One region of the Hydrogenophaga luteola genome, then DNA from elsewhere that is predicted to be linked to it. Evidence: predicted binding sites of a transcription regulator. Region 1 holds the regulator's gene; the other holds the start of a gene.
What was found. The regulator NrdR, encoded in region 1, represses ribonucleotide reductase genes. The targets are predictions, from matches to a motif close to CACNANATNTNGTG.

Region 1 (14,938 bases):
CCGGTCCAGCAGCGGCGTCACCAGGGCGTCCAGCGTCTCGGCTTGCTCCACACAGCCGTGCAGCAGCGCGTCGTAGTGGGCGCTGTCTGACTTGTGGAAGCCCGAGAGATCGCGGGTGAAGCTGTCGATGTCGCTGGCGGCGTTGCGGCCCACGAGGTGCTGGTAGAGCGCTTGCAGCGCAAACTCCCGCGCCCGGGTGCGGGCTGATTTGTCGGCCGCCTTGCGCGGCTTGGTCGGGCTCTGGTCGTTCATGGGGTTCAACCGATCTGCTCCAGCACATGGGCCATTTCGACCGCCACGCGCGCCGCATCACGGCCTTTTTCGGTCTGGCGGGCCACGGCCTGTTCCAGGTTCTCGGTGGTGAGGATGGCGTTGGCGATCGGCGTGTGGGTGTCCAGCGAGACACGGGTCACACCGGCGCCCGATTCGTTGGCGACCAGTTCAAAGTGGTAGGTCTCGCCACGGATGATGCAGCCCAGCGCGATCAGGGCGTCGTACTCGTCCTGCTCGGCCATGGCCTGCAGGGCGATGGGCACTTCCAGTGCGCCCGGCACGGTGACGTGGGTGATGTGCTTCTCTTGCACACCCAGCGCGAGCAGCTCGGCGTGGCAAGCCTCGAACAGAGCGTTGGTGATGCCTTCGTTGAAGCGGGCCTGGACGATGCCAATGGAGAGCTTCTTGCCGTCGAGCAGGCTGGTGCTGCCTTTGTCTGCGCCAAACATGGGGGTCTTTCTTGGGTGATGGTCAGTTCTGGGAGGGCACTGCGCCGAGCATGCGCTCGACATAGCGGGCCACGGTGTCGATTTCGAGGTTCACCGCGCTGCCGGCGCGCAGGTCGCCCAGGGTGGTGTTCTGGACGGTGTGCGGGATCAGGTTGATGCTGAACTCGCAGCCATCCGGGCGGTCTTCAATGCGGTTGACCGTCAGGCTCACCCCGTTGATGGCGATCGAGCCCTTGTAGGCCAAGTACTTCGCCAGGGCCGGCGGCGCGAGCACACGCAGCTCCCAGCTCTCGCCCACGCGCTCGAACAGGGTGACCTGCCCGACGCCGTCGACATGGCCGGACACGATGTGGCCGCCCAGGCGGTCATTGGCGCGCAGGGCCTTTTCCAGATTGACCCGTCGGCCAGCTTCGGAAAGACCTGTGGTCTTCGAGAGGGATTCGGCCGAAACGTCGATGGTGAAGCGGGAGGCGGCGGCGTCCAGGGTCGTGACGGTCATGCAGGCGCCGTTGTGGGCGATGCTGTCGCCCAGGGCGACGTCGTCGAGGTATCCCGGCGGCGCCTCGATCGTCAGGCGCCTGCCGTGGTCCAAAGAGCTGCCCAGGGGGTGAAGGTCGGCGATGCGGCCCACACCGGTGATGATGCCGGTAAACATCCGCGTATTTTCGCAGGGTTTGGCCCGGCGCCGCGCGCGGTGCCAAAAGGCTGGCGGTTTGCAGACCTCAGGCGTGCATGAAACGGTCCCGGCCCTGCACCCGCGCCAGGATGCGCAGGTCCTCGCCCACCGGCTCCACCGAGGCGAACCGCAAGGGCAGGCGCTGGTCCAGCGACTGCAGGGGCCCCCAGTTGGCCAGCCCCGACCCGCCGACACCCAGCATCTGGGGAGCCAGGTACAGCAGGAACTCGTCGACCAGGCCTTCGCGGATGAAAGATCCGTTGAGCTTGTGGCCGGCTTCCAGGTGCAACTCGTTCACCTCCCGGGAGGCCAGGTCGCGCAGCATGGCAGCCAGATCGACCTTGCCGCCCGGGCCGGGCAGGGCGATCACGGTGGAACCCAGCTGCTCCAGCGCCGCCTGGCGGCTGGTGTCGGATGCGGCGCAGTAAATGAAGATTTGGCGCGCCAGCCCCTGCGCCGGGGCCTGGAACAGGCGGGCGGTGGGCGGGGTTTCGAGCTTGCTGTCGATGATGACCAGATGGGGCTGCCGGGGCGTCGGCACCTGCCGCACATCCAGCATGGGGTCGTCCTCCAGCACGGTACCGATGCCCGTGAGCACCGCGCAGGCGCGCGCACGCCAGGCGTGGCCGTCTGCACGGGCCGCTTCTCCGGTGATCCACTGGCTGACGCCATTCCCCAGGGCTGTCACGCCGTCGAGCGACATGGCCGCCTTCATGCGCACCCAGGGGGTGCCGCGGATCATGCGGCTGAAGAAGCCGATGTTGAGTTCGCGCGTGGCGAGGGCGACAGGGTGTTCTGACGGCAGCAGTTCCACCTCGATGCCCGCGGCGCGAAGACGTTCCAGACCTCGCCCGGCCACCTTGGGGTTGGGATCGCCCGTGGCCACCACCACCTTCGCCATGTCGGCTGCGATCAGCGCATCGCAGCAGGGAGGGGTGCGGCCATGGTGGGAACAGGGCTCCAGCGTGACGTATGCGGTCGCGCCCCGGGTGGATTCGCCACGCTGCGCCGCATCGCGCAGAGCCACTACCTCAGCGTGAGGGCCACCGGCCTGCTGGGTGTGACCTCGCCCGATTTCACGGCCATCGGGTGCGAGGATCACGCACCCAACGCGGGGGTTGGGGTTGGACAGCGTCAGGGAATGCCGAGACCTCTCAAGAGCGTCGGACAGCGGACCTTGATCCACCGGCATGCGATCAGGAGGCCTTGAAGCACTCGGCGCGCCGGGCTTCAAGCTCAGTTTCAGAAAGCCCCGTGAGCCCGGTAAGTATTTTGACGCCTGTGTTTGAGATTTGCAGATTTCCGCAGCGATCATTCGCCATGCTGCCGGTACGGGTGGCCTGCAAGGTAAACGAAGTCGCCGACGCATCTGTGGTGGTGTCCACAACCTCTCCGCCTTCTATCAACTCGATGTTGTAGGCGGCAGGTCCCATTCCTGTGCGAGGAGACGTGAGCAGGCCTGCTGGCAGCGTAATGCCCTCAAACGTATCTCGCGAACTGAAAAAACGCCTCATGTACTGCTCGGCCTCCATCAGGGCCCTCTGGGCGTCTGCCCTCCGGGATTTGGCAACCTGCTCTTGATACGACGGATAGGCAATGGCCGCGATGATTCCGATGATGGCCACCACGACCATCACTTCGATCAGTGTGAAACCGCGCTGCACCCGTTGGTGTCCGACCTTGGTATGTACTCTGTTCATGGTGAAGCTCGTTTTCTCGTCAGTTCGACGGCGGTGCACTCAGCTGGATCTGGGTACGGCTCCATGCTTTACTGGTTGGGCAGTTGTCTTCGATCGGAGGTCCTCCCAGCGGGTTTGCGCCTATTGCTCGGGTGCCGATCGCCCCGCATGGTGGATCAGGTGTGTCCTCGCCCAGGCTGCTCCCCCCGTCCAGATACCTGCGCAGATCTTTGTCGACATATCCGTCGCAGTTGCCTTTGCATTCTGTCTCGGTCGGGGGCTCCGTGGGAGTCTCGAAGGTTGGAGGAAGCACCACGGCTCGGGAGAAACCTCCGCTCTCAATACGGCCAACGACGAAGCCATCGCCCTTGCCGTCAGTGCCAGAGTTGTCGTCGTCGTCAAGGACATCGAACGATGTACCGTTCCTGGCGAGTGAACCCGTCAAAGCGTCCAGGACATATAGGTAGTTAACTGGCAGGTCAGAAATCTTGCAGATCTCTTCGTCTTCATCATCGGACTCAGCGATGGCGACAGTGCTCAAGAAGATAGAGGCCCCAAAGTTCTGCACCCGGTCAATGTTGCGTTCACCTTCGTCGAGATAGCCCAACTCGACGGTCCATCCATGGTCTGTCGTCCAGTCCACTTCATTGTTGGAAATCGTAAAGTAGTCTCCGAGGCCGGACGTCGTTCTTGATGATTGGTCAATGGTTTGCGAGACCAGGTTGGCTGCTTGACGGGTTGTGAACGACACATCGTCTGCACCCACGGGAGTCGGGTCCCAAATTCCATAGATAGCTTCCCTTTCAGCGGTGTCGCCGATATCGTCGTCATCCAACAGCATGCCCGTGGCAAACACCACGATGTTGCCTCCCTCTGGGTGCTCTTGCCAGGCTGGCGCGCCATAGATGGGGCGCTCGCCCACGGTTCTGAAAACTGGTTCTCCCCCGTATGAAACTCTCCAGTCGGCGGGCGCGCCCCGCAGGTCGAAGCGCCACAGATTTCCTTTGGCGTCGCCGGCGTAGGCACCCACAATGCGCTTTTCCTTGCGCATGAGAGTCACCGCCCCCAGGCCACGGCCTGCGTCTGCTGCCCCGGGCAAAGGTATGTTCCTGAGCAGTTCGCCGGTCGAAGCGTCCAGCACGATGAGGCCATGCTTTCTGTTGTTTGCAACGCCGTTGTAGTGACCACTGGGGAGGATGACCACCCAACTGCCGTTTTCAGTCTGACCACCGATCGCAGGGGTAGTGATGTAACCCATGGTCAGTTCCCCGTTGTTGATCTTGTCAGGACCGGTTTCCCAGGCGAAATCGCCCATTTCCGGTGTCCGGTCGGCCGTGTTGTCAGCTGTATCGCCCTTCAGTGGGGCTGTGACGGCGTACACCAGCTGCTCACCACGCCCGCCGGTTCCTACAGCCATGTGCTGCCAACCCAAGGTGGTGTCGTCGACGGGGTTTCGAATGTAGAGATCGTTCTCGCTGATGGGGCCGTCTAGGATGTACTGGAAGTCATAGTCCACCTTTGCGTAGTCCAGTAGACGTCTCATGCTGCGTCTGGGCATAAAGCCTGCCAGTTCGACTCCAGTAGAGGCACTCAACGCATGCAGAACCCCGCCGTTGGTGGCCACATACAACGATGCAGGGAAGCTGCGCCGCTTCTGCATGTAGACCTGGTAGTCGGAAGAACCCTCGACATTTCCCACCAGGTCGTAGATCAGGTCCTGATTGCCACCCATGTAAATGGACGGTGGATTGACCATGGCCGCGATGGGAGTAGCTCGCTGGCGGAACAATACATTGTCCACGTCATTCACAGGGTCTTTGCCACGCAGGTAATCGACAAAGCTGGTGTCGTTGGCAATGCGTCCGCTGTCGGGGCCTGTCTTGAGGGCTGCCTCTATGTCATCCGGCAAGCTGGTGAACGTGCCTGTGAACTCAAAAGGCGTGTTGTCGTTGCTGATGGAGTAGACGTTGCGCTCATCGTAAGTCGGCATCATTGTCGATGCGGTCCAGAGAACCTCAGATACAGAGCCATCCGCCGCCAATTCCTGTGCTTCGATGTCACCCGTGTTGTCGATGGTGCGGTAGCTGACGCTGTACTTGACACGGTCCTGGATGGTGCTGGTGGCCGCGCCTGTGGTGGAACCGCTCACGGCCACACCGGCATCGTTGCCAGAGGAATTCAGGATGTCGGACAGCACCGTATCGAAGATGTTTCGCACGTCGTCAGCGGAACGCGCGCTGAATCCCCGACCGCCGCCGGTGTAGCCAGCTTGAAGGAAGTCGTTCACCCGCAAGGTGTCGGCCACGGAAGAACTGGTCAGGTCGCCAGTGGGCCAAGAGGGTTTGGTCGCGGCGGTGTAACCATTTTGGGCGTATTCGCTCTGGTACTGGGTGATTTGATCGAAGGTCAGGGGGCTTGACGGCGCAATCTGGTAGCCGACCGTGTACGTGGTCATGTTCTGCCAGAAAGTAGGTTGGCCGGCGCGTGTGGTCACGCCATTTTCCAGCGATTCGCGCAGGTCGGTGTGCCAGAAGTACTCCGCGGTAAGGTCTGCTAGGCCGCCGGTGGCGGTGGCTGGATAGGGGGTGTACTGCTTGCGGCCCAGGGTGGTGTTGATGCCACGGCGCAGATACCTGAAATACTCGGTGGTTCCATCTGCCCTGAGGCGATCAAACCCTGGTTCATCCCCGTCCTCGTTGTCGTGATCGTCACCGGAGTTGGTCGACAACGTTCTGGTCCACGCGCCGTCCGAGAACAGCAGGTTGAACGAGCGGCGGCAGGACATTTCGGGGTTGCTCGTGGCGTTGGCCAAGTCCGCCGGATTGGTGGACCAAGGGTTTTCACGCACCCCCGTCGTATCTGCCCTGTAGTACTGGGCCACCTTGTCCACGGCGTTGTGCAAGGGTGTCCCTCCGCGCGGCACCTGACTGTATAGCCAGTTGTACAACTCTTGGTTGTCCGTTGAGCCGCTGTCCAACATGCGAACGCCACGAAGGGTGTCTGTGTTGGTGGTGTTGACGCCGGGCACCAAGTCCATCACGGAGCCGTTTTTGCGGTTGATCAGCATGTAGCCGACGCGGATTTCTCCCTCAAGATCCGGGTTGGCCAGGGCTTGACCAATGGCCGACGTGGCGGCCTCCTGCCGGTTGAAATAGTAGCGATACCAGTTCTTGACGTTCTCGGTTTCCTGCGCAACCGAGCAACGGTTGGTATTGCCGCTGACATTGCAGTCGGTGCGGGCGTGACCCGTGGGGAGATCGATATAGGTTCTGGTCACCGTTCCCGTGGTGGTGCAGACTCCGCCGACCACGCAGGTCGTGTCCGAGGTAGTTGCGTTACCAGCAAAGGTGATCGTGGTGGTGGTGAATTGCCTGCAACCGTCTTGCAGACCGCTCTCGGGGTTTGTCATCACATCGTTGCATCGGACTGATGTGAACCCAGGAGTGGCCGCCGTGGCGCTTGTGTACGTGATGTGCTTGGGAATACGGAAAGCCGCGTAGAGGCCATACGCCGGGGCTCCAGTTGGCTCGGTTCCTGTTCGGATTGAGTAATAGGCGTTGTCACCCGTGCTCAGCGAGGAGTGGTAGTACAGGGAGTCGGAACGGTACTCGTAGGCGGTATGGATGCTGCCTTGGTTCGAAACGAACTGGAAGGCATCGGGGGGCGTGATGTTGTTGCCGCTGGCATCGACCCGCAGCCGGTAGGTGATGTTGGGGTTGTAGTAAACCGGGTTCACCTGGGGGGACCGCTGGGCAGACCAGGAGCCGACCACTTGCCGGGGCGTTGGGTAGTTTGAGCCAGCCTGCCAGACCCATGATGTTCCGCCCCAGGTCAGGCAGATTCGAGAGGTCCCTGCGGTCTGCGCCTGTGGCGTGTTTGTTGGTCTGCCTCCCAAAGCGAGCCCGTACGCCGGATATCCGCTGCCTCCCGGGACACAGCGGCGAATCGTGGTGCTGGCGTCCGTGTCCGCAAGGACACCATACGTTTCATGGTAGCTGTAGCCCATGGAGCCTGAGTTGTCCAGGACCACCATCAAGTTGGGTTTTGCACCGGACACCGTGGTCAGCAAAGGCTTCTGCGACGGCTGAGCCAAGGCACTGGAAGCGGCCAACACGGCAACGCACGACAGCAGGCCGAACAACGCTCGATCTGGCAATCTGCGGGTCACGGGTGATGTGTTCATGGAGAGCCTCTCTGAAATCAATGACATGCTCGAATGCAGGAAAAAGGTACTTGTGTGGCTCACTTCCACCCTCCGTTGTCATCCAGCATGGGAATGGCTGGCGTGAGGATGGACTGCAGCCAGACTTCCGATCCGGCGGTCAGAACGCCGTTTTCATCAACCTGGGCGTCGTTCGAAAGACCGCGTGAAGTGACCAGGAAACGGTCGTTGACCATGGTCTGAATGATGCAGGTGGGGCTGTTTTTCAGCCTGGGGTTCTTGCCGTCTTCGTCCTGAACGTTCTCCCCATAGGTGGGTACGACGGTGATCAGGTTGTCAGCGCCATCGGCCCAACTGGCCTTTGTGTTCCAGAGCCCGCCCTTTATGGACACGTCGTCGTCGGCTGCAATTTCTGTTTCAGAGATCTTGGCCGCATCGTCCGGAACGACCACAGCCGGGTCATCCTCGGCCTCCGCCTTGGCTTTGGCAATCCGCTCGCATTGGCGCAGCGCATCTTCTGCAGCCAGCCGCGCCACCTGAGTGGTGCGCAAGTTGTTGGAGAACTGCTCGAAGGTGGCCGAGTTGCGGGCAGCCATGAGACCTGCGAACGAAATGATCACCAGCATGATCAACGCCATAGGCAGCACGATTCCTCGCTGGGGTGTGGGTTGTTGGGGCATCTGATGGCTTCTCATGGCATTGCCTTCTGGGTGATGGCGGCTCATTCCTCGTACAGGAAGGCCCATGGATTGGCGCCGAGGGACCATTCGGCTGGCAGCGCCGGACGGGCATTGCGAAGCTGTATGGTGGTCACGTAAGCCCTGCGCAGATACCGGTCGCTGGAGGTCAGTTCCTCGCCATTGCATCCGCGATAGAAGCCAACGTCGTCGAGGCTGTTGTCGCCCGTGGGAACCGGCGTGGCGCTGCGTGCGATCAGGCACACGCGTATGGCAGCCACCCGCGACCAGTTGGCCGCTGTGTCACCCAGTGCGTCGTGGCTGGCGTTGACGTAGCCAGCCACCTGGTGGGGAATGACCTCGTCAACCACGGGCAAAGCCGTGACCGCGAACTGCACCTGCATGTCCTCGATGTTGGGAATGAGTGCAGTGGCATCACCGAACCCTGCTCCCGTGCGCCCCTGGCAGAACAGGGCGGGAGTTCCATCGGCATCGGCGGCAACGTAATAGCGGTTGTCTGCCAGCCTCATGTTGTCGATGCCACCTTCCCCTGCCGCTGCCCATTCTGCAATTCCTTCATGGGCACAGTTGCCAGGGTCGCCGGCCGCATCCTGGCTGTTGAGAAGGGTGGCCTCGTAGCGGACCGAAATGGCATCGCTTGCGGTTCCGGCGCCGTTGCACGCCAACGCATTGAAGTTCGCATCAGTGGCGGCGAATCCCAGATCGCAGCCATACACCGCACGGCCAGAGAACCGCCGGGCGCCGGTGTTGTCAGCGTTGGAAAACCCCGCCAAGCGGATTTGCTGTTGCAGCAACTCCAGCGCCAGGGCAGCGTCTTCGTTCATCTGGGACTCCAGCGTGCTCGCTCGCGAAGAGTTCGACGTGTTGACATAGATGATGCCGACCGCGCCCATGAGGAACAGACCGATGGTCAGGGCGACCATCAGCTCGACCAGACTGAAACCGCGCTGCGAGCGGCGGGACAGACCAGAGGAAAGCGGTTTGACGGCCATATTCAGAGTCCCACCTTGAAGTACATGCAGCTGTATTCACTTATCTGCTCGTCGTCGAGGTTGGTCGGGCAGTTGCCCTTGGCCTCATCGAACAGTGAGAAACCGCCTTTGTCATCGTCCTCATCACCCTCGTCGGTCTTCGGTTCCTTCCAGAGCAACCACACGTCAAGGCTGCGGGCGTCAGCCTGCCGACTGACCACGACAGCGTCGCCCTGAGGCAAGCGGCTGCTAACGCTGCGGAGGAACTGATTGACGTCTGCGGAGGCGAGCGAGTTGGCAGCGGCCAAGGCGTTATCCGCACTTGATGGATCCGGGTCCAGAAGTGCAATGTTGGTTGCAGCCACGGCTGCGGCCACATCTTCTTCGTTTTCCGATTCGGCCAGAACCGCGAAATTGTCACTCAGGTCGATGTCGTAAGCACCAAGGTCGTATCCATAGACGTTGATGCGGGCGCGATCGGCGAAGTCGTTGACAAGAGCCAGTCCAGTAAGCCGCATCTGGGCGACCTTGTTGTAGTTGAATGTGGCGCCCGAGAGTCCGGCGATGCCCAGTAGTCCGATGGACACGAGCAGGATGGATACTAGGACTTCGATCATGCTGGCGCCAAGTTCGCGACGACTGGCAGCTGATCGAAAAATGAGACCTGAGTGGATAGAGTGCATAGCGTTTCTCTCGTTCAGGGCTATTCGACGGTCACGGAAGTGCGCCCTACAGTGTTCAGTTCCAGCTTGTTGACTTTTGTCGCCGACGTTGCGCCAGAGGGCGTCACGGTAAAGGTTGTCGCCCCTGCGGCCATCAGTCCGTTGGGCATGAACTGGAGGGCAGTGACGTCGTCGTCGTTGGTCAGGGAGGCGATTCCGCCCTGTGCTTCGCTCACGCTGATGATGCGTTCGCCATCGTCGTAAGCTAGATCGGTCGCGCCGTCATCAACAAACACGATCCAGCCGTCTTTCCAATCGCTGCTGTCAGCACAGGTCTCGCCATCGGAACTGGAGCACACCACCAGTCTTCGCGACGACTTGATGGCCTCTGTCCGTGCCAGTTGAAGGCTCGATGACAGCGCACGGGTGGCGCTGTCGCGACGCCACTGACGGAGTGTTTCACTGAAGGTAGGGAAGGCGAGGGTGGAGACAATCGCAACAAGCGCGATGGTCACGACCAACTCCACCAGCGTGAATCCGTGCTGTCGGGCATAAGGCATCAAGGGTGAGGGCAGGGTGTTCAATTTGCAGCTCCGTACTGCAATGTATCGCCCGCCTTCGAGGGACTTCTGTGCGCCCTGACGCGCGGTCGTGTTTGGCGTGCTCAGCGGCAAAAAGCATTCATTTCTCACGCGGCTGTGGCTTTGGGTCGCCACATTCCGCCACCAGACCTCCGTCGGTCTTGCTCCGTCAAGGCTCCGTCCGGCGCATTTGGCTTCATTCGACAGGTGGGTCGGTGCTGAGCCGGATTCTTCCAATTCGATTGACGATGATTCTCTGGCTGGCGCCCATATTGGGAACAATTTCCAGCGTGCCCATTCCAGATGCCATCATGCCCGTTGGCATGAAAACGAAGCGCTGAAGCAGTGCATTCCCCCGGATGCTCTGAATCCCATTGGCGCCCTGCGAAACAGCGATCAATTTGTCGGTGGGACTGAATTGGCCGTTGCCATCGATGTCCTGAAAAACGAGCCACCCCGATTTCCATTCTCTGTTGGAACTCGGAGAGCAGTTGAGGCCATCGACACTGCTGCACATCACCACGCGCCGGGACCAGCGAATGGCTTCTGATCTGGCTAGCGCAAGGTGGTCTGTGATGGCTCGGGTGGCATGGTCTCTTTGCCAGTCAGAGAGCAGCCGGCTCATGGAAGGAATAGCGAGCTGAATGAGAACGGCCAGCAGCGCGGTGGCCACGACCAGTTCCATCAAGGTATAACCACGGAATTGCAAGGGATGCTGGCGGGATGGCAATCGCATGATGAGTTCGAGTATGTAATGCGTTCGAACTCATTATTCCCATGCGTCGGCGCCAAATCATGCCTCCGATGAGGTAAATGACGACGACGTGTCCCTCTATTGAAGGAGGCGCCGTTTTCAACAGCTCAGTCGGTTGTTATCGGCGGACCTCATCCACGAGCGCTCGGAACTCGTCGATGTCCTCGAAGCTGCGGTAAACGCTGGCAAAGCGGATATAGGCCACCTTGTCGAGCTTCTTGAGCTCGCGCATCACCATTTCGCCTAGCTTGGTCGAAGCGACCTCGCGGGTGCCGAGGTTGAGCAGCTTTTCTTCAATGCGCTCGATGGCGGCGTCGACCTGTTCGGTGCTGACCGGCCGCTTGCGCAGGGCCAGGGTGAACGAGGCGCGGAGTTTGGCCGGCACGTAGTCCACGCGCCGGCCGTCCTTCTTTACCACCGCCGGAAAGCTGACTTCCGGCCGCTCGTAGGTGGTAAAGCGCTTTTCGCAGTGGCCGCACTGCCTGCGGCGGCGGATGAAATCCGCGTCTTCGGAAACCCGGGTCTCGACGACCTGGGTTTCCAGATGGCCGCAGAAGGGGCACTTCACTTGTAGACGGGGAAGCGCGAGGTCAGGGCGTTCACTTTGGCTCGCACCGCCTCGATATTCGCCGGGTCGCGCGGGTTGTCCAGCACGTCGGCGATCAGGTTGGCGGTCAGGCGGGCTTCTTCGTCCTTGAAGCCGCGCGTGGTCATGGCCGGGGTGCCGATGCGCACGCCGCTGGTGACCATCGGCTTCTCCGGATCGTTCGGAATCGCATTCTTGTTGATGGTCATGTGGGCGCTGCCCAGCACGGCCTCGGCTTCCTTGCCGGTGATGCCCTTGGCCCGCAGGTCCACGAGCATGACGTGGCTTTCGGTCCGGCCGCTCACGATGCGCAGGCCGCGCTGGGTCAGGGTTTCGGCCACGATCTGGGCGTTCTTCACCACCTGTTGCTGGTAGGCCTTGAACTCGGGCTGCAGCGCTTCCTTGAAGGCCACCGCCTTGGCGGCGATGACGTGCATCAGCGGACCACCCTGCAGGCCCGGGAAGATGGCGCTGTTGATGGCCTTCTCGTGCTCGGCTTTCATCAGGATGATGCCGCCACGCGGGCCACGCAGGCTCTTGTGGGTGGTGGAAGTCACCACATCGGCGAACGGCACCGGGTTCGGGTAGACACCCGCAGCGATCAGGCCGGCGTAGTGGGCCATGTCGACCATGAAGATGGCGCCGATTTCCTTGGCGATCCTGGCGAAGCGCTCGAAATCGATGCGCAGGCTGTAGGCGGAGGCTCCGGCCACGATCAGCTTGGGCTTGTGCTCGCGCGCCTTCGCTTCCATGGCGTCGTAGTCGATGGCTTCGTTCTTGTCCAGGCCGTAGCTGACCACGTTGAACCACTTGCCCGACATGTTCAGCGGCATGCCGTGCGTGAGGTGGCCGCCTTCGGCCAGGCTCATGCCCATGATGGTGTCGCCGGGCTTGAGAAATGCAAGGAACACGGCTTCGTTGGCCGAGGCGCCGCAGTGCGGCTGCACGTTGGCGGCATCGGCACCGAAGAGCTGCTTGACACGGTCGATGGCCAGCTGTTCGGCCACGTCGACGTACTCGCAGCCGCCGTAGTAGCGCTTGCCGGGGTAACCCTCGGCGTACTTGTTGGTCAGCTGGGTGCCCTGGGCGGCCATCACGGCCGGCGAGGCGTAGTTCTCGCTGGCAATCAGCTCGATGTGGTGTTCCTGGCGCGCGTTTTCGGCCTGGATGGCGGCGAACAGCTCGGGGTCGGTTTGCTCGATGAGGATGTTGCGGTCGTACATGGTTGGCAGTCTCGGGGTGGACTCTGGAGAAAGGGACCCCGCGCATTCCGGTGGAACGGCAGGGACTGCCCAGGCGAACGGCTGAACACCCTTGGATGGGGCGGTGCGCTTCCCAGTGGTTGTCCCGCTCGCGGGGAGCGGGGGGCCACGTCAGCGCGGACGGCAGGTGACTGCCGCGCGCCTATCGCCAGTTGCGCACCCCGGTAGTTTATCCGAGCGACAGACGGGAGCAGCCGCAGGGTCTTGGCGGTCTCTGCAGTCAGGAGCTGGTGAGCGCAGTGTCAGCTGCTGGCTCGACCGGCTGGCTGGCAGGAGTCGCTTCGGGTGGGGAATCGAGCAGCCCGGTCTGGGTCGGCTCGATCTGCTCTGGCGTTGCAGGTGCAGGCGCGGCGGTGAAGATAGGGAAGGACGTCGGCATCGGTTTGCCCAGCGCGACGCTCTGGATGCGAAGGTGCTCGGCCATCACCTTGTTGATGTAGCCGCTGCCGTCGGTGGTCACAGCTCCCACGTAGAGCCGCAGCCCGCCTTCGACGGAGCCGGCCTGCTTGATGCAGTCCTGGAGCACCTTGACGCCGACACGCAGATTGGACAGAGGGTCGAACGCGGCCATGGCGCCCCCGTAGTCGTCGTACTTGTCGGTGTGCACGCGGGTCAGCACCTGCATCAGGCCCTGGGCGCCCACAGGGCTCTGTGCATAGGGATTGAAGCGCGACTCAATGGCCATCACGGCCAGGATCAGGGTCGGATCAAGACGCACCTTGGCTCCGACCGCAAAGGCTTCTGCCACCAAGGCGCCCAGCGGTTCCGGCGCTACGCGGTATTTGCGGCTGAGCCACTGGGTCACGGCGGCCTGCTGTTTTGGCAGCAAGGGGGGAGGAGCAACCGCGAGGCGATCGTCGCTGCTATCGTCGGGCATGGCGGTGTCATCTGCCACCACGGCGGAGTCCTGGCGTTCTTGCAACCAGCTCAGCAACTGCTGCTCCACGTCCGTACGTAGGTCGCTCTTTACGGCGAGAGTGATGACCAGCGCTGCGAGGCCCGCACCCAGCAAGGCCATGCCGTTGCGGGTAAGGGCGACGAAGCCTCTGTACGCATCGGAGAGTGCGATGAGCACGGAAGACTGGACGGTTGAGGCGTTGCTCTTGTGCTGCGCCTCTGGAATAGAAAGCGTTGTCATGTTGTCGCTCCTTGCAAGGCTGCGCCGACCACGAGGTCTGATGCAGCGGTGAGGGGGGGCGCCATCAATGGCGACTTCGCGGGCACCGGCGGTGTGAGAGGTGGTGCCGACGTCGTGAGGGTTTACCCGGAACGGGAAACGGGGCGAATGGTATGTGCCTGTTAATGCGCAGTCAATGTTTTAAACGCCGTTTAAAACAATATTTGGTTATTAGGTGTGTGGTTGAGCCGCCCTTGTTTGCAGATTCCTAGCGGCCGGTCCAATGAATATGCAGGCTGCCGTCCGTCTGTCTTTTAGATACCGTTGGTCGGATATGGCATCTGTCTCGTGTGTTCGACGCAGGGAGGTCGCCGCCAGTCGGATGTCTTGAATCGTGGGGGTAACAGAGCGTCTCGGCGCTTGAATTCGAGACGCTTTCGGCGTAGTCTTCGGGCGTCGGTCGTGACGACCGGCATTCAGCCGATCAGGCAGTTCAGCTGTCAGTCGGCTCCCAACGGAAGCAATCTCTTGCTTCCAGGCGTCAGGGACATTCAACTCCCTTTCTGCCAACCCCCGACGGCAAGTGCAATTTGCCCGCCGTCAACCCCGGCAGGTTTTCCTGCCGGGGTTTCTCTTTTGGGCCGGCGCATCAGGTCGGCGGCGGGTCATCCCGGGCGACAATAGCGGATGCGGTCCATCGCCCATCGGCGTGGGCGTCTCTCATTGCTGTACTCACTACTATGTCGCTGTTTTCTCTGCGCAAGAGCGCGCCCCAGTCTCCCACGCCCGATCCCGCCGCGACGCCGGCCGGTGGTGGCGGGGCTGCCTCGACTCCGTTGGCCCATCCGCTGGATGCCTTGACGGGCGGTGCGTTCTCCGCCCCCACCAGCGGAGAGCGTGCGGCCCGCGTGCGCGCTTGGTTGCAGACAGAGCCAAGCTGGGAGGCCATGAACGAGGTGTTCAAGGAACTGTCCCAGCGGGACCGCGGTGCCTCCAAGCCTCTGAAAGAAAAGCTCGACGAACTCAAGCGCCAGAAGGCCCAGGAACACATTGGCGTGGAATGGGCCC
Region 2 (14,938 bases), on a different contig from region 1:
CTGAAGTCGCTGACGGTGGAACCGAAGCTGCGCACCTCGCTCCATTGCCCCATGTGCAGCACCCGGTCCAGGCTTTCTTCGAGGCCGTTGACGACCAGCCGGCCGCTGCCGGGCACGGTGCGCACCATGTGGTGGAACTGCCGCTCGATCGCGGCCAGGTTGTCGAAAATGTCGGCGTGGTCGAACTCGAGGTTGTTCAGGATGGCCGTGCGCGGGCGGTAATGCACGAACTTGCTGCGCTTGTCGAAGAATGCAGTGTCGTATTCGTCGGCTTCAATGACGAAGAGTGGGCGGCGGGGCTCCTGTGCGCTCAGCTCCGTGTCCCCCGCCCGCTGCGCGGGCTCCTCGTTTACCTGCGCTGAGCGCACAGGCGCCCCGCCGCCCAGCCTCGCCGAGACGCCGAAGTTCATCGGCACACCGCCCACCAGGAAGCCGGGCTCCAGGCCGTTGGCTTCCAGGATCCAGGCCAGCATCGAGGTCGTGGTGGTCTTGCCGTGTGTGCCGGCGACGGCCAGCACATGGCGTCCCTGTAGAACATGTTCGGCCAGCCACTGCGGGCCGCTGGTATAGGGGGCGCCCGATTCCAGAATGGCCTCCATCAGTGGGAACTTCGGGCTGCCGTCGGCCAGTCGGGCGCGGCTGACCACGTTGCCGACCACGTACATGTCCGGGGCCAGCGCCATCTGGTCGGCAGAGAACCCCTCGATCAGGTCGATGCCCAACGCACGCAGCTGGTCGCTCATGGGGGGATAGACCCCAGCATCGCAGCCCGTGACGCGGTGGCCAGCTTCGCGTGCGAGTGCGGCCAGACCGCCCATGAATGTGCCGCAAATGCCCAGGATATGAATGTGCATCCGGCGATTCTAGGGGGCCACCCGTGCACAATCGCGGGCCATGGACAGCTTCCGCACCGACACGTCCGCCGAGATTGCCTCGGTGGCGGCGCGCCTGGTGGTCGACGAGGGTCTGGAATACGCGGCAGCCAAGCGGCGCGCGGCCAAGCAGCTCGGTCTTCCGCCTTCGCGCACCCCCTGGCCCGACAACCAGATGCTGGAAGAGGCGGTGCGCGAGCACATTGCCATCTTCTGCGCCGACACCCAGCCCGCCGAGCTGCGTGAGCTGCGTGAGCTGGCGCTGGTGTGGATGGATCGGTTGGCCGCTTTCAGGCCGCATCTGTGCGGAGCGGTCTGGCATGGAACCGCCACCCGCCAAAGCGACATCTATGTGCAGCTGTACTGTGACGATCCGAAGTCGGCGGAATGGGCGCTGCTGGATCACCGTGTGGAGTACCACCCAGGGACAGCGGCCAGCGATGCCCAAGGCGAGCCGGTCGAGGCCCTCACGCTGAGGCTGCGCTGCGAGGCACTGGAACAATGGGTGCTCCTGCACCTGCTGGTACTTGACCACGACGCTCTGCGCGGCGCGCTCAAGCCCGACGCACAGGGGCGGAGGCCCCGGGGTGATGCACAGGAGGTGAGGAGCTTGCTGGCCGACGCCCCAGGCCCACAGAGGGGAGTAGCATGAACCGCCGGACCCTGTTGATGGGGGGGCTGGGTGCAGCCGCTGCCGCGGCTGGTGCGGGTGTGGCCTGGTGGCGGCTGCGTCCTGGGCCTGTGCTTGGTGAGGCCGAAACCCAGTTCTGGGCGAGCGCGTTTCCTGATGTGGCAGGCGCTCCGGTGCCCATGGCGAACTTCAAGGGGCGTCCTCTGATCGTGAACTTCTGGGCCACCTGGTGCCCGCCTTGTGTGGAGGAACTGCCGCTCATCAACGCCTTCTACCGGGAGCACTCGGCCCGTGGTTGGCAGGTGCTGGGGTTGGCAGTGGACCAGTCCGCACCGGTGTCGAGGTTTCTGTCCCGGCTGCCCCTGGACTTTCCCGTGGCGCTGGCCGGCTTTGCCGGCACTGACCTGGCCCGGAGCCTGGGCAACCCCAGCGGGGCCTTGCCGTTCAGCGTGGTGTTTGGTGCAGACGGGGCGACGCTGCATCGCAAGCTGGGCAAAGTCAGTGCCGAAGAGCTGGCACAGTGGGCCCGGCTGGGCTGACTCCGCTGCAGCACCGGTGTTGCCGGTCAAACGTTGCGAACAGAATTAAAAAACGGTTAAAGTCCCGCCAACTTGGACCAGTTTGCGTGCCAGCCGCGGGACGCTACCCGCTTCTTGGGGCGTGACGAACGGCGCTTCCAGTGTGATCCACCTCGTGTACACTGCGCACCCCGGCAAGTCGGCAGCGCTTCGTTTGATTGAAAATAAGCGAAGTTTGACCAACTTGACTGCAATTCGTTGGAGAAATCATGGATCTTAGAAAACTGAAGACACTGATCGACCTGGTGTCCGAGTCGAACGTGTCCGAACTGGAAATCACCGAAGCCGAAGGCAAGGTGAGGATCGTCAAGAGTGCTCCAGCGGCCGCAGTGGCCCAGGTTGTCGCCGCAGCGCCCGTGGCTGCGGTCGCGCCCCCCGTGGTGCAGGCTGTGGCCGATGCTGCGTCTGCGGCGGCTCCTGCCGCCGCGCCGGCTCAGGTTGGACACACTGTCAAATCGCCCATGGTCGGCACCTTCTACCGCGCGTCCAGTCCTGGTGCCAAGCCCTTTGCCGAGATCGGGCAGACCATCAAGGAAGGCGAGACCATCTGCATCGTCGAGGCCATGAAGATCCTCAACGAGATCGAGGCCGACAAGAGCGGCACCATCACGCAGATCCTGGTCGAGAACGGCCAGGCGGTGGAATACGGCCAGCCGCTGTTCATCATCGAATAAGGGGATCTTCGCCCCATGTTCAAGAAAATCCTCATCGCCAACCGCGGCGAAATCGCCCTGCGTGTGCAGCGCGCCTGCCGCGAGATGGGCATCAAGGCCGTGATGGTGTATTCCGAGGCCGATCGAGACGCCAAGTACGTTCGGCTGGCCGACGAGGCGGTCTGCATTGGCCCGGCGCCGTCGGGCCAGAGTTACCTCAGCATGCCGGCCATCATTTCGGCCGCCGAGGTCACGGACGCAGAAGCGATCCACCCGGGCTACGGCTTCCTGTCGGAGAACGCCGATTTTGCCGAACGCGTCGAGCGCAGCGGTTTCACCTTCATCGGCCCGACCCCCGAGTCCATCCGCATCATGGGCGACAAGGTCTCAGCCAAGCAGGCCATGATCCGCGCGGGCGTACCCTGCGTGCCTGGGTCCGAAGGTGCGCTGCCGGACGATCCGGCCGTGATCAAGAAGACCGCCAAGGCGGTGGGCTACCCGGTGATCATCAAGGCGGCAGGGGGCGGCGGCGGTCGCGGCATGCGCGTGGTGCACACCGAAGCTGCGCTGATCCATGCGGTGCAGACCACCAAGGCGGAGGCCGCGGCGGCCTTCGGTAACCCCGAGGTGTACATGGAGAAGTTTCTCCAGAACCCCCGGCACATCGAGATCCAGGTGCTGGCCGACACGCACCGCAATGCGGTCTACTTGGGTGAGCGCGACTGCTCGATGCAGCGGCGCCACCAGAAGGTGATCGAGGAGGCGCCGGCGCCGGGCATCCCGCGTCGCCTGATCGAGAAGATCGGTGACCGTTGCGCCGCTGCGTGCAAGAAGATCGGTTACCGCGGTGCGGGCACCTTCGAGTTCCTGTACGAAAACGGCGAGTTCTACTTCATCGAGATGAACACCCGCGTGCAGGTGGAGCACCCGGTGACCGAGTGGATTTCGGGCGTGGACATCGTGCGCACCCAGATCGCGGTCGCAGCCGGCGAGAAGCTGCCGTTCACCCAGCGTCAGATCCAGCTCAAGGGCCACGCCATCGAGTGCCGTGTCAACGCGGAAGACCCCTACAAGTTCACCCCGTCGCCTGGGCGCATCACCACCTGGCACATGCCCGGCGGGCCGGGTGTGCGTGTGGACTCGCACGCCTACACCAACTACTTCGTGCCGCCCAACTACGACTCGATGATCGGCAAGATCATCGTGCACGGCGACACGCGCGAACAGGCGCTGGCGCGCATGCGCACCGCCTTGTCCGAGTGTGTGGTCGAGGGCATCAAGACCAACATCCCGCTGCACCGCGAGCTGATGGTCGACGCCAGCTTCGTGGCTGGCGGCACCAACATCCACTACCTCGAAGAGTGGCTGTCGCAGCGTGAGCGCTGACCTGTCGCTGTACGAGCTGGTGCTGCTGGTCCCCGAGGCCGGCGTCGAGCCGGTTGGCGATGCGCTGGTGGCGCTGGACGCGCTGAGCGTCTCGGTCGAGGATGCCGATGCGCTGACCCCGGCCGAGCAGGCGCTGTTCGGTGAACCCGGCATGCCGCCACCCAAGGAAGGCTGGAACCGCTCGCGCGTGGTCGCGCTGTTTCCTGACGAAGCGGCGGCGCGAGAGGCCGCGGAGTTGCTGCTGCCGCAGGACTTCTTCGAGGGCTCACAGGTGATGGGCGTGCGCGCCGTGGCGGACCAGGACTGGGTGCGCCTGACCCAGTCGCAATTCGATCCGGTCGAGATCACGCCGACATTCTGGATCGTGCCGACCTGGCACGAACCGCCTGCCGCCGCGCAGCGGGTGATCCGGCTCGACCCCGGCCTGGCCTTCGGCACGGGCACCCACCCGACCACCCGCATGTGCCTGCGCTGGATCGCTGCCCATGCGCCGCGGGGTCAGCGCGTGCTCGACTACGGTTGCGGCTCGGGCATCCTGGCCATCGGCGCGGCCAAGTTCGGCGCCGAACCCATCGTGGCGGTCGACATCGATCCGGCCGCCGTCGAGTCCACGCGGCTCAACGCCGATGCCAACAGCGTGGTTCTGCGCACCGGCTTGCCCGACGCGGTAGACGGGCATTTCGATGTCGTGCTGGCCAACATCCTGGCCACGCCGCTCAAGGTGCTCGCGCCTTTGTTGTGCGAGCGCGTGAAGGCGGGTGGGCATCTGGTGCTGGCCGGCATCCTGGCGCGTCAGGAGGACGAGCTGCGCGAGGCTTATGCGCCCTGGGTGCATCTGAGCGTGAGCGACGAGGAAGACGGCTGGATTCTCATGACCGCCCACAAGGCGTGAAGCGCCTCCGCTGCAGGGCGCGGCGCGGGTGCCTGCAATAATTGCCGCATGAGTTTCACCACCCGCTGTCCGGCTTGCGGAACGACCTTCCGGATCGTTCCTGATCAGCTCAAGATCTCCGACGGCTGGGTGCGTTGCGGGCACTGTTCCGATGTGTTCGATGCCACGCTGTTCCTCGAAGGAGAGCCGGTGGCTGCGCCAGCGCAGGTGTCGACCCCTTCCGTCGCCGTCATCTCGGAGCCACCAGTCCCTGTTGCTCATGACGACACGGATGGCGAATGGCTGCTGCACCCGGGGTCATCGACCGATGGGCGGCCGTCAGGGCCGGCTCCTGCAAAGGTCGACGACGGCTTCTCCGACGAGTTGCGCCGGTTTGCTGCGCAAGCCAAGGACGATGTCCAGCAGACTTCCGCAATCCCCGTCGCACCCCCGGATCCTGAACCGATGTCCGCCAAAGAGGCCGCTGCGGCGCTGGTGAGCCAGCTGCCTCCTGCGCCTCTTCCGGTGGTCGAGGCACAGCCGCCTGCGTTGGCGCCAGAACCGGAGCCGGATGACGATGTGCCGGTGCTGGCAGAACCCAGTTTCGTCCTGCAAGCCCGGCGGAAGGCTTTCTGGCAGTCACCGGGAGTGCGTGTGTCCCTGGTGGCGGGGTGCTTCGCGCTGTTGGCCGGGCTGCTGGCCCAGTGGGGCGTGCACGAACGAGATCGGTTGGCGGCCCGGTATCCGTTCACGATGCCTCTGTTGACCGCGCTGTGCCGACCGCTGGGCTGCAGCATCGGCCCGGCCCGTGACATCGAGGCGGTGGCCATCGACAGCTCCAACCTGGTGCGCCGTCTGGGCAATTTCTATTCCTTCGACCTGGTGCTCAAGAACAGCGCCGCGCTCCCGCTGGCGGTGCCGGCGCTCGAACTGAGCCTGACCGACACCCGCGACAACGTGATCGTCCGGCGGGTGTTTCTTCCGGCGGAGCTGCCGGGCGCGCCCGAGGTGTTGCCAGCGAAAGGTGCGGTGTCCATGAGCCTGCGGCTGTCCATTGCCGACAGCGGCGTGTCCTCCATGACGGGCTACCGGGCCCTGGTGTTCTATCCCTGATCCATTCTTTTTTTCATCATGTCAATCCTCATCTGCGGCTCCCTGGCGTTCGACACCATCATGACCTTCGAAGGTCGTTTCGCCGAACAGATCCTGCCCAGCCAGCTGCACATCCTCAACGTGTCCTTCCTGGTGCCCGGCATGCGCCGTGAGTTCGGTGGCTGTGCCGGCAACATCGCCTACGGCCTGCGGCAACTGGGGTCTGACGCGGTGCCGCTGGCCATGGTTGGCAACGATGCGCACGACTACCTGTCGCGGCTGCAGGGCCTGGGCGTGGACACGCGCTTCATCGGCACGACGGCGGACAACTACACCGCGCAGGCGATGATCATGACCGACCGCGACAACAACCAGATCACGGCGTTCCATCCCGGTGCCATGTCGCAGGCCCATGAAAAACGCGTGCCGGTCGATGCGGGCATCCGTCTGGCGATCATCGCGCCCGATGGTCGCGACGCCATGCTGCAGCATGCGCAACAGCTGCACGATGCGGGCATTCCCTTCGTGTTCGACCCCGGTCAGGGCCTGCCGATGTTCAACGGCGAGGAGCTGCGCCACTTCGTATCGATGGCCAGCTGGGTGGCGGTCAACGACTACGAAGGCAAGATGCTCAGTGACCGCACGGGGCTGAGCTTGTCGGAGATCGCCGGTCAGGTCCGGGGGCTGGTCGTGACGCTGGCCGAGCACGGCTGTGACGTGTATGCAGAAGGGCGCCAGACCCGGGTGGCCGGCGTGCCGGCCAGCGCGGTGGTGGACCCGACCGGTTGTGGCGACGCGTTCCGTGCCGCGCTGCTGCACGGGCTGTCGCAAGGCTGGTCGCTGGAGCGCTGCGCAGAGCTGGGCAACCGCCTTGGCGCCACCAAGATCGCCAGCAGGGGTGGTCAGAACTACACGCTCTGACTGGGCGCTGCAATGAAAAAGCCCGGCGTTTTCACGCCGGGCTTGTCAATCATCCCGAAGGATGACTCAGGGCTTGCTGGACGTGGGGAACGGCCAGGCAGCCTGAGGGTTCAGCTTGGTTTGCGCTGCAGGTGCCGCAGGGGCTGCCGGCTTCTTGGCCGGCTCAGCTTTTTTTGCGGGGGCTGCCTTCTTGACGGCGGCCTTCTTGGGGGCAGCGGCTTTCTTGGCCGGAGCGGCCTTCTTCGGTGCAGCAGCCTTCTTGGCCGGAGCGGCCTTCTTCGGTGCAGCAGCCTTCTTGGCCGGAGCGGCCTTCTTCGGCGCAGCAGCCTTCTTGGCCGGAGCGGCCTTCTTCGGCGCAGCAGCTTTCTTGGCCGGAGCGGCCTTCTTCGGCGCAGCAGCCTTCTTGGCCGGGGCGGCCTTCTTGGCCGGAGCGGCGGCCTTCTTCACAGCGGCCTTTTTGGCCGGGGCTTTTTTCGCAGTTGCCATTGTTTTCTCCTTGATCAAGTTGCAAAGAGCACTTCGCGCGGCAGATCTCCGCGGAAGTGATTCAGGGCCCTGGCGCCGTGGATGCATCCACGGAGGGCGCCAAGGCCTTGAATCCTGTGACAAAGCCCTGCCCCGGACGCCGGAACGTCTGGGGCAGGGCTTTGTGATTCGGTGAACATGAGATGAGGCATCAGTCCCAGGACAGCGCTCCGCCGGACTGGTATTCGATGACGCGGGTCTCGAAGAAATTGCGTTCCTTCTTGAGATCGATCATCTCGCTCATCCAGGGGAACGGGTTCTCTTCGTTCGGGAACAGCGGCTCCAGGCCGATCTGTGTGGCTCGACGGTTGGCGATGTAGCGAAGGTAGCCCTTGAACATGGAGGCGTTGAGCCCCAGCACGCCGCGCGGCATGGTGTCTTCGGCGTACTGATACTCCAGATCCACTGCCTTGAGGAACAGCTCCTTGATCTCGGCCTTGAACTGCGGTGTCCAGAGCATCGGGTTCTCGAGCTTGATCGCGTTGATCAGGTCGATGCCGAAGTTGCAATGCATGGACTCGTCGCGCAGGATGTACTGGTACTGCTCGGCGGCACCGGTCATCTTGTTCTGACGGCCCAGCGCGAGGATCTGCGTGAAGCCGACGTAGAAGAACAGGCCTTCCATCAGGCACGCAAACACGATCAGCGACTTGAGCAGCGTCTGGTCGGCCTCAGGCGTACCGGTCTTGAAGTTGGGGTCCATGATCGCGTCGATGAACGGAATCAGGAACTCGTCCTTGTTGCGGATGGACTGTACCTCGTGGTACGCGTTGAAAATCTCGCCCTCATCCAAGCCCAGGCTCTCGACGATGTACTGGTAGGCGTGGGTATGGATGGCTTCTTCGAACGCCTGGCGCAGCAGGAACTGGCGGCACTCGGGCGCCGTGATGTGGCGGTAGGTGCCCAGGGTGATGTTGTTGGCGGCCAGCGAATCGGCGGTCACGAAGAAACCGAGGTTGCGCTTGACGATGCGGCGCTCGTCTTCTGTCAGGCCGTTCGGGTCTTTCCAGAGCGCGATGTCGCGGCTCATATTCACTTCCTGCGGCATCCAGTGATTCGCGCAGGTGGCGAGGTACTTCTCCCACGCCCATTTGTATTTGAACGGCACCAATTGGTTGACGTCGGTCTGGCCGTTGATGATGCGCTTGTCGGCCACGTTCACGCGGCGCTGTTCGCTGCTGCGCGAGGCGGCAGAAGAAGAGGAAGCGGGGGAGGACACTGCGGCTTGCGCACCCGATGAGGTGGGTGGCAATGTTTGAAGAGCGGGCTTCGAGGAGGGAGTGACTTGTTCGTCCCAGGTCAGCATGGTGGTGTCCAATTCAGCGGATTATCGAAGTGTCGGCATGAAATGCAAAGGACTCATGCGCGCGATGAATGTTTTGTGTTGCGGTGTCGCATCGAAAAAGCACACGGTGCGACAGCTTCATCACGCGCATGAGCGCAGGCATCACTGGCAGGCTTCGCAGCCCGGGTCGTCGATCGCGCAGAACTTGATGTCGGTCGCGGGCTCGGCGGCAATTGCCGCAGCAGGTGCTGCGCTCATTGCGGGTTCGCCACCATGGGCCGACACCGCGTTGAGCTGGCCGGTGCGCCCCGTGGATTTTTCAGCGTGCGTGGCCGAGGTGGTGCGCAGGTAGTAGGTGGTCTTGAGACCGCGCAGCCAGGCGAGCTTGTAGGTCTCGTCGAGCTTCTTGCCCGAGGCGCCGGCCATGTAGATGTTCAAGCTCTGCGCCTGGTCGATCCACTTCTGGCGGCGCGCCGCGGCTTCGACCAGCCACATCGGTTCGACCTCGAACGCGGTGGCGTAGAGCGCTTTCACGTCCTGCGGCACGCGGTCGATGGGACGCAGCGAACCGTCGAAGTGCTTCAGGTCCATCACCATCACGTCGTCCCACAGACCCAGGCGCTTGAGGTCCTTGACCAGGTAGCTGTTGATGACGGTGAACTCGCCCGACAGGTTGGACTTGACCGAGAGGTTGCCGAAGCACGGCTCGATCGAGGCGTCCACGCCGATGATGTTGGAGATGGTCGCGGTGGGCGCGATGGCCACGCAGTTGGAGTTGCGCATGCCGTCGGCTGCGATCTTCTTGCGCAGGGCGTCCCAGTCCAGCGTGGCCGAGCGGTCCACATCCACATAGCCGCCGCGCTCGCGCGCCAGCAGGTCCAGCGTGTCGGGCGGCAGGATGCCCTGGTCCCACAGGGAGCCGCGGTAGCTGCTGTAGCGGCCGCGCTCGCGCGCCAGTTCGGTCGAGGCCCAGTAGGCGTAGTAGCAGATCGCTTCCATCGAGCGGTCGGCGAATTCAACCGCCTCGTTGGAGGCGTAGGGAATGCGCATTTCGTACAGCGCGTCCTGGAAGCCCATCAGGCCCAGACCGACCGGGCGGTGGCGCAGGTTGGAGTCGCGCGCCTTCTTGACCGCGTAGTAGTTGATGTCGATCACGTTGTCGAGCATGCGCATCGCCGTGTTGATCGTCTTCTGCAGCTTGGCGTGGTCAAGCTGGCCGTTGCTGAGGTGGCGGTGCAGGTTGACCGAGCCCAGGTTGCAGACGGCGGTTTCGGTGTCGCTGGTGTTGAGCGTGATTTCGGTGCAGAGGTTGGAGCTGTGCACGACGCCGGCGTGCTGCTGCGGGCTGCGCACGTTGCAGGCGTCCTTGTAGGTGATCCAGGGATGGCCGGTCTCGAACAGCATCGAGAGCATCTTGCGCCAGAGGTCGGTGGCCGACACCTTCTTGTAGGGCTTGATCTCGCCGCGGGCCGCCTTCTCCTCATAAGCGAGGTAGGCCTTCTCGAAGTCGGCGCCGAACAGGTCGTGCAGGTCGGGCACGTTGTTGGGCGAGAACAGGCTCCACTCGCCTTTTTCCATCACGCGCTTCATGAACAGGTCGGGAATCCAGTTCGCCGTGTTCATGTCGTGGGTGCGGCGGCGGTCGTCGCCGGTGTTCTTGCGCAGCTCCAGGAACTCTTCGATGTCCAGGTGCCAGGTCTCCAGGTAGGTGCAGACCGCGCCTTTGCGCTTGCCGCCCTGGTTCACCGCGACGGCGGTGTCGTTGACCACCTTCAGGAAGGGCACGACGCCCTGCGATTCGCCGTTGGTGCCCTTGATGTGGGCGCCGAGCGCACGCACGCGGGTCCAGTCGTTGCCCAGGCCGCCGGCGAATTTGGACAGCAGTGCGTTTTCCTTGATCGATTCGTAGATGCCGTCCAGGTCGTCGGGCACGGTGGTCAGGTAGCAGCTGGAGAGCTGCGAGCGCAGCGTGCCGGCGTTGAACAGGGTGGGCGTGGACGACATGAAGTCGAACGAGGACAGCACCTCGTAAAACTCGATGGCGCGGGCTTCGCGGTCGATCTCGTTGAGCGCCAGGCCCATGGCCACGCGCATGAAGAAGGTCTGCGGCAGCTCGATGCGGCTCTTGCGCACGTGCAGGAAGTAGCGGTCGTACAGGGTCTGCAGGCCCAGGTAGTCGAACTGCAGGTCGCGCTCGGGCTTGAGCGCAGCGCCCAGGCGGGTCAGGTCGAACTGCAGCAGCTTTTCGTCCAGCAGCTCGTTCTGCACGCCCTTCTTGATCGCTTGCGGGAAGTAGTCGGCGTAGCGCTCGCCCATCTGTGCGGCCGGCACCTCTTCGCCCAGCACCTCCTTGACCACGGTGTGCAGCAGCAGGCGCGCGGTGGCGTAGGTGTAGTCCGGGTCTTTTTCGATCAGGGTGCGGGCGGCCAGGATGGCGGCCTTGTAGACCTCCTCGATCGGCACTCCGTCGTACAGGTTGCGTTTGGTCTCGGCCACGATGGGGTCGGCCTTGACGTCCTTGCCAAGGTTGGCGCAGGCCGCCTCGATCAGACCCTGCAGGCGCGCGATGTCCAGCGGCACACGCTGACCGCCGTCCATCACATGCAGCGTGGCTTCGGCGGGCTTGGCCGCTTCGGCCTGGTGGGCGCGTTCCTGCGCCCGGCGCTCGCGGTACAGCACGTAGGCGCGGGCGACCTCATGGTGGCCACCGCGCATCAGGCCCAGTTCGACATGGTCCTGCACGTCCTCGATATGGAAGGTGCCGCCGCCGGGGCGCGAGCGCATCAGTGCGCGCACCACCGTCTGGGTCAGTGCGTCCACAGTCTCGCGCACGCTGGCCGACGCCGCGCCCTGGGTGCCGTGCACCGCCAGGAAGGCCTTCATCATGGCCACCGCGATCTTGCTCGGCTCGAACGGCACGACCGCGCCGTTGCGACGGATGATCTGGTACTGGGTGAGCACGGAGGCGCCAGCGGGCTCGGCGGAGGAGCCAGTGCTGCCGGTGGGCATGTGGGGGGTGTTGGGGGAGGCGACGGGCGTGGCGGTCAGCATGGTTCCTCTTTCGTTTGTGTTGTGGCGCCGATGGTTCGGCTGGTGCGGCGCACACTATATCTGGTGTCTGGTGGTGGTTCAAGCCACTACCGGTAGTGTGTCGAGAAAAAGCGTGTCCTTTTTCGTCAGACAAAAACGGGCCATCGGGCATGCGATTCGCTCAGGTCCGGCGTGACGCGGCGTCGGTGTGTGGTGCGGGTGCCGGAATCAAGCAGGCGCGCGCATTTCCCGCGGATTTCGTGTGGAACTCCGCGCGATTGCTGGAGATGTGCTGCAAGGGAGAACGCTGTTCAGGCTGCGGACGAGGGGGCCTGATCGAATGTGGCGATCACGCACTCGGGAAAGCACCGAGGGTCCCAGGCCAGGCCGCGCTGCAGACGTGCCCAGTCGAAACCGGGGCCGGGGTCGAGCTTGCGACCCGGGGCGATGTGCTCGTGTCCGGCGATGTGGGCGATCGGGTAGCGGCCGGCGAGATGCCGGCACAGGTCGGTCAACGCCCGGTACTGCACGTCCTCGAAGGTCTGGCCTTCAAGGCCTTCGAGCTCAATACCGATCGAGTCGTCGTTGCAGCGCTCGCGGCCTCGCCAGCACGACACCCCCGCGTGCCAGGCACGCCGGTCCGCGTCCACGAACTGCATCACCTGCCCGTCGCGGCGCACAAAAAAATGCGCCGAGACCTCCAGGCCCCGGATCTGCTCAAAGTACGGGTGACCCGACCAGTCGAGCTGGTTGGTGAACAGTTGTTCGACTTCCGGTCCCCCGTACTGTCCGGGTGGCAGGCTGATCGAATGCAGGACGATGAGGTCGACCACGACGCCTGCGGGGCGGTCGTTGGCGTTTGGCGAGACCACCTGCTGCGCGGTGCGAAGCCAGCCCCCCGACCAGTCGCCTGTTTCAGTTGGTGCTGTCGTCATCGTCGGACGGCATGGTGATGCCCAGGCGCTGGATGCGGTAGCGGATCTGCCGCAGGTTGAGCCCGAGGCGGTTGGCCGCGGCCGTGCGGTTGTAGTCGCATTCCTTGAGCGCCTTGAGCAGGACCTGTCGCTCCTGCTCGTCCAGGTAGCTCTGCAGATCGTCAGGGATGGTGTCTGGCTGGGTGGTCTGCGCTTCAGCGGCATCAGCGTGTGCGCTGCGCGCCGCGGTGTCTGCAAAGCCGGTGTCCGTGGGGTCGTCCGGGTCTGCGAAGTCCTGCGCCTGCAGCTGGCTTCCAGTGCTCAGCGCCAGCGCGCGCTGCAGCAGATTTTCGAGCTCGCGGACGTTGCCTGGCAGCTCGCGGGCCTGCAGCCAGGCGAGGGCGTCGCCGGTGAGCGTGGGGATCGGCTGGCCGGCCTCGCTGCAGATGCGGTGCAGCAGGGCATCGACCAGCAACAGCAGGTCTTCCCGCCGTTCCCGCAGCGGTGGCGTGCGCAGGCCGATCACGTTGAGCCTGTAGAACAGGTCCTGCCGGAACTCGCCGTCTCGGACCAGGGTCGCCAGATCCTTGTGGGTGGCGCTGACCAGACGCACATCGACCGCTTCCTCCTGCACGCCGCCCAGCGGGCGCACGCGCCGCTCCTGGATCACGCGCAGCAGCTTGGCCTGCATGCCCAGCGGCAGGTCGCCGATTTCGTCAAGGAACAGCGTACCGCCCTTGGCGGCCTGGAAGTAGCCTTCCCGGTCGTGGCTGGCACCGGTGTAGGCGCCCTTGCGCGCGCCGAAGAACTCGGCCTCGATGAGGTTGTCAGGGATCGCTCCACAGTTGACGGCCACGAACGGGCCGTCGGAACGGTGGCTGCACTCGTGCACGGCCCGCGCCACCAGTTCCTTGCCGGTGCCCGATTCGCCCAGGATCAGCACCGGGGCCATGCTGGTGGCGACCTTTTCAATGCGCTGGCGGATCTGCTGCATGGTCGTCGACGCACCAACGATGCGCCGCAACGCCTGCACGCCGGCCGGTGGCGGGGGGGCGGTGCGCTGTGTCTCGCTCGCCGTTCCGCGGCGCGCCGCGCCGGCCGCCGGATGGCGCTGGCTGTGCAGGGCCGCCTGCACGGCTGCGCGCAGCTGTTTGAGGTCCACCGGCTTGGTCAGGTAGTCGAAGGCACCGCTCTTGAGGGCCTCGACCGCGTTTTCGGCCGAGCCGTAGGCGGTGATCACGATGGTCCTTTCAGTGCGCTGTTGCTCGCCGAGTTCGCGCAGCAGCTCCAGGCCCAGGCCGTCGGGCAGGCGCATGTCGGAGATCAGCACATCGAAGCGTCGCTGGCCCAGCCATTCCCGTGCCTGGGCGAGGTCGGACGCCGGCACCACCTCGTGGCCTTCGCGCAGCAGGGTGAGTTCGTACAGGGTGCGCAGGTCCGGTTCGTCGTCGACGACCAGCACACAGGCGGTGGAGGAGGCAGACATGGGCGCTCAGAGCGTGGACAGGGACGGGGGTCCGTTGGTGGACGGGCGCGAAGGGGGGGGCATCGAGTCCCCAGGAGGATAGGTCAGGCTCTGCTGGACCGGGGCCCGCGCGCCGCCTTGCAGGGTCGGGGCCAGTATGTAGAACTCGTTGCCCTCTTTCTGGTCGAGCCGACTGCGCTGGTAGGCGATCTGCGCACCGTAGCGCTCGCACAGTTCCCGGCAGATGTACAGGCCCAGCCCGCTGGACCGGCTCTCGGACGAGAAGAAGGGTTCGAACAGGTGCTTGAGCACGCCCGGTTCCAGCGGCGCGCTGTCGCTCCACACCGAGATGCGCACCCGGTCGTGCCCGCTGGGCTGCGTGATCACCCGCACCGAAGAGGGGCGCCGGCTGGCGTGGCGCAGGGCGTTGTCCAGCAGGTTGATCAGCAGGCGCCGCAGGTGCTCGGGGTCGAACGCGATGTGCACGCCCGGCGCGTGAGGGTGCACACCCAGCACGCCTTGGGCCTGCGCCCCGCGGTTCCACTCGTGGGTGATGTAGCGCACTGTCTGGTCCAGGGGCAGGGCGGGCGCCGTTTCACCCTGGCTGGGCTGCGCCCTGGCCACGTTGAGGATGTCGTCCACGATCTTGGCCAGGCGCTGCGCGTTCTGGTCGATCATGCGCGTCAGGCGCTTCTGCCCGGCTTCGGTGACCTCT

Region 2: a site for NrdR is predicted at 11,918-11,931, ahead of ACFOPI_RS12015 (ribonucleoside-diphosphate reductase subunit alpha). Genes of this name have one in related genera too.

The regions. Positions count from the first base shown of each region.
Region 1 is NZ_JBHRXX010000007.1:787,470-802,407, forward strand. Features, by position in the region: gene nusB (transcription antitermination factor NusB) at 1-252, opposite strand, end outside; gene ribH (6,7-dimethyl-8-ribityllumazine synthase) at 258-722, opposite strand; gene ACFOPI_RS18525 (riboflavin synthase) at 745-1,377, opposite strand; gene ribD (bifunctional diaminohydroxyphosphoribosylaminopyrimidine deaminase/5-amino-6-(5-phosphoribosylamino)uracil reductase RibD) at 1,445-2,590, opposite strand; gene ACFOPI_RS18535 (type IV pilin protein) at 2,595-3,098, opposite strand; gene ACFOPI_RS18540 (pilus assembly protein) at 3,118-7,260, opposite strand; gene ACFOPI_RS18545 (pilus assembly PilX family protein) at 7,320-7,919, opposite strand; gene ACFOPI_RS18550 (PilW family protein) at 7,961-8,929, opposite strand; gene ACFOPI_RS18555 (type IV pilus modification PilV family protein) at 8,932-9,525, opposite strand; gene ACFOPI_RS18560 (GspH/FimT family pseudopilin) at 9,612-10,154, opposite strand; gene ACFOPI_RS18565 (GspH/FimT family pseudopilin) at 10,348-10,887, opposite strand; gene nrdR (transcriptional regulator NrdR) at 11,024-11,473, opposite strand; gene glyA (serine hydroxymethyltransferase) at 11,470-12,714, opposite strand; ZMP/ZTP riboswitch at 12,775-12,919, opposite strand; gene ACFOPI_RS18580 (lytic transglycosylase domain-containing protein) at 12,974-13,891, opposite strand; gene ACFOPI_RS18585 (DUF349 domain-containing protein) at 14,611-14,938, shown strand, end outside.
Region 2 is NZ_JBHRXX010000005.1:400,870-415,807, reverse strand. Features, by position in the region: gene mpl (UDP-N-acetylmuramate:L-alanyl-gamma-D-glutamyl-meso-diaminopimelate ligase) at 1-854, opposite strand, end outside; gene ACFOPI_RS12060 (hypothetical protein) at 895-1,524, shown strand; gene ACFOPI_RS12055 (TlpA family protein disulfide reductase) at 1,521-2,042, shown strand; gene accB (acetyl-CoA carboxylase biotin carboxyl carrier protein) at 2,291-2,755, shown strand; gene accC (acetyl-CoA carboxylase biotin carboxylase subunit) at 2,771-4,120, shown strand; gene prmA (50S ribosomal protein L11 methyltransferase) at 4,128-5,012, shown strand; gene ACFOPI_RS12035 (zinc-ribbon and DUF3426 domain-containing protein) at 5,061-6,104, shown strand; gene ACFOPI_RS12030 (carbohydrate kinase family protein) at 6,123-7,004, shown strand; gene ACFOPI_RS12025 (histone) at 7,071-7,577, opposite strand; gene ACFOPI_RS12020 (ribonucleotide-diphosphate reductase subunit beta) at 7,681-8,835, opposite strand; gene ACFOPI_RS12015 (ribonucleoside-diphosphate reductase subunit alpha) at 8,977-11,823, opposite strand; gene ampD (1,6-anhydro-N-acetylmuramyl-L-alanine amidase AmpD) at 12,156-12,779, opposite strand; gene ACFOPI_RS12005 (sigma-54-dependent transcriptional regulator) at 12,760-14,244, opposite strand; gene ACFOPI_RS12000 (ATP-binding protein) at 14,251-14,938, opposite strand, start outside.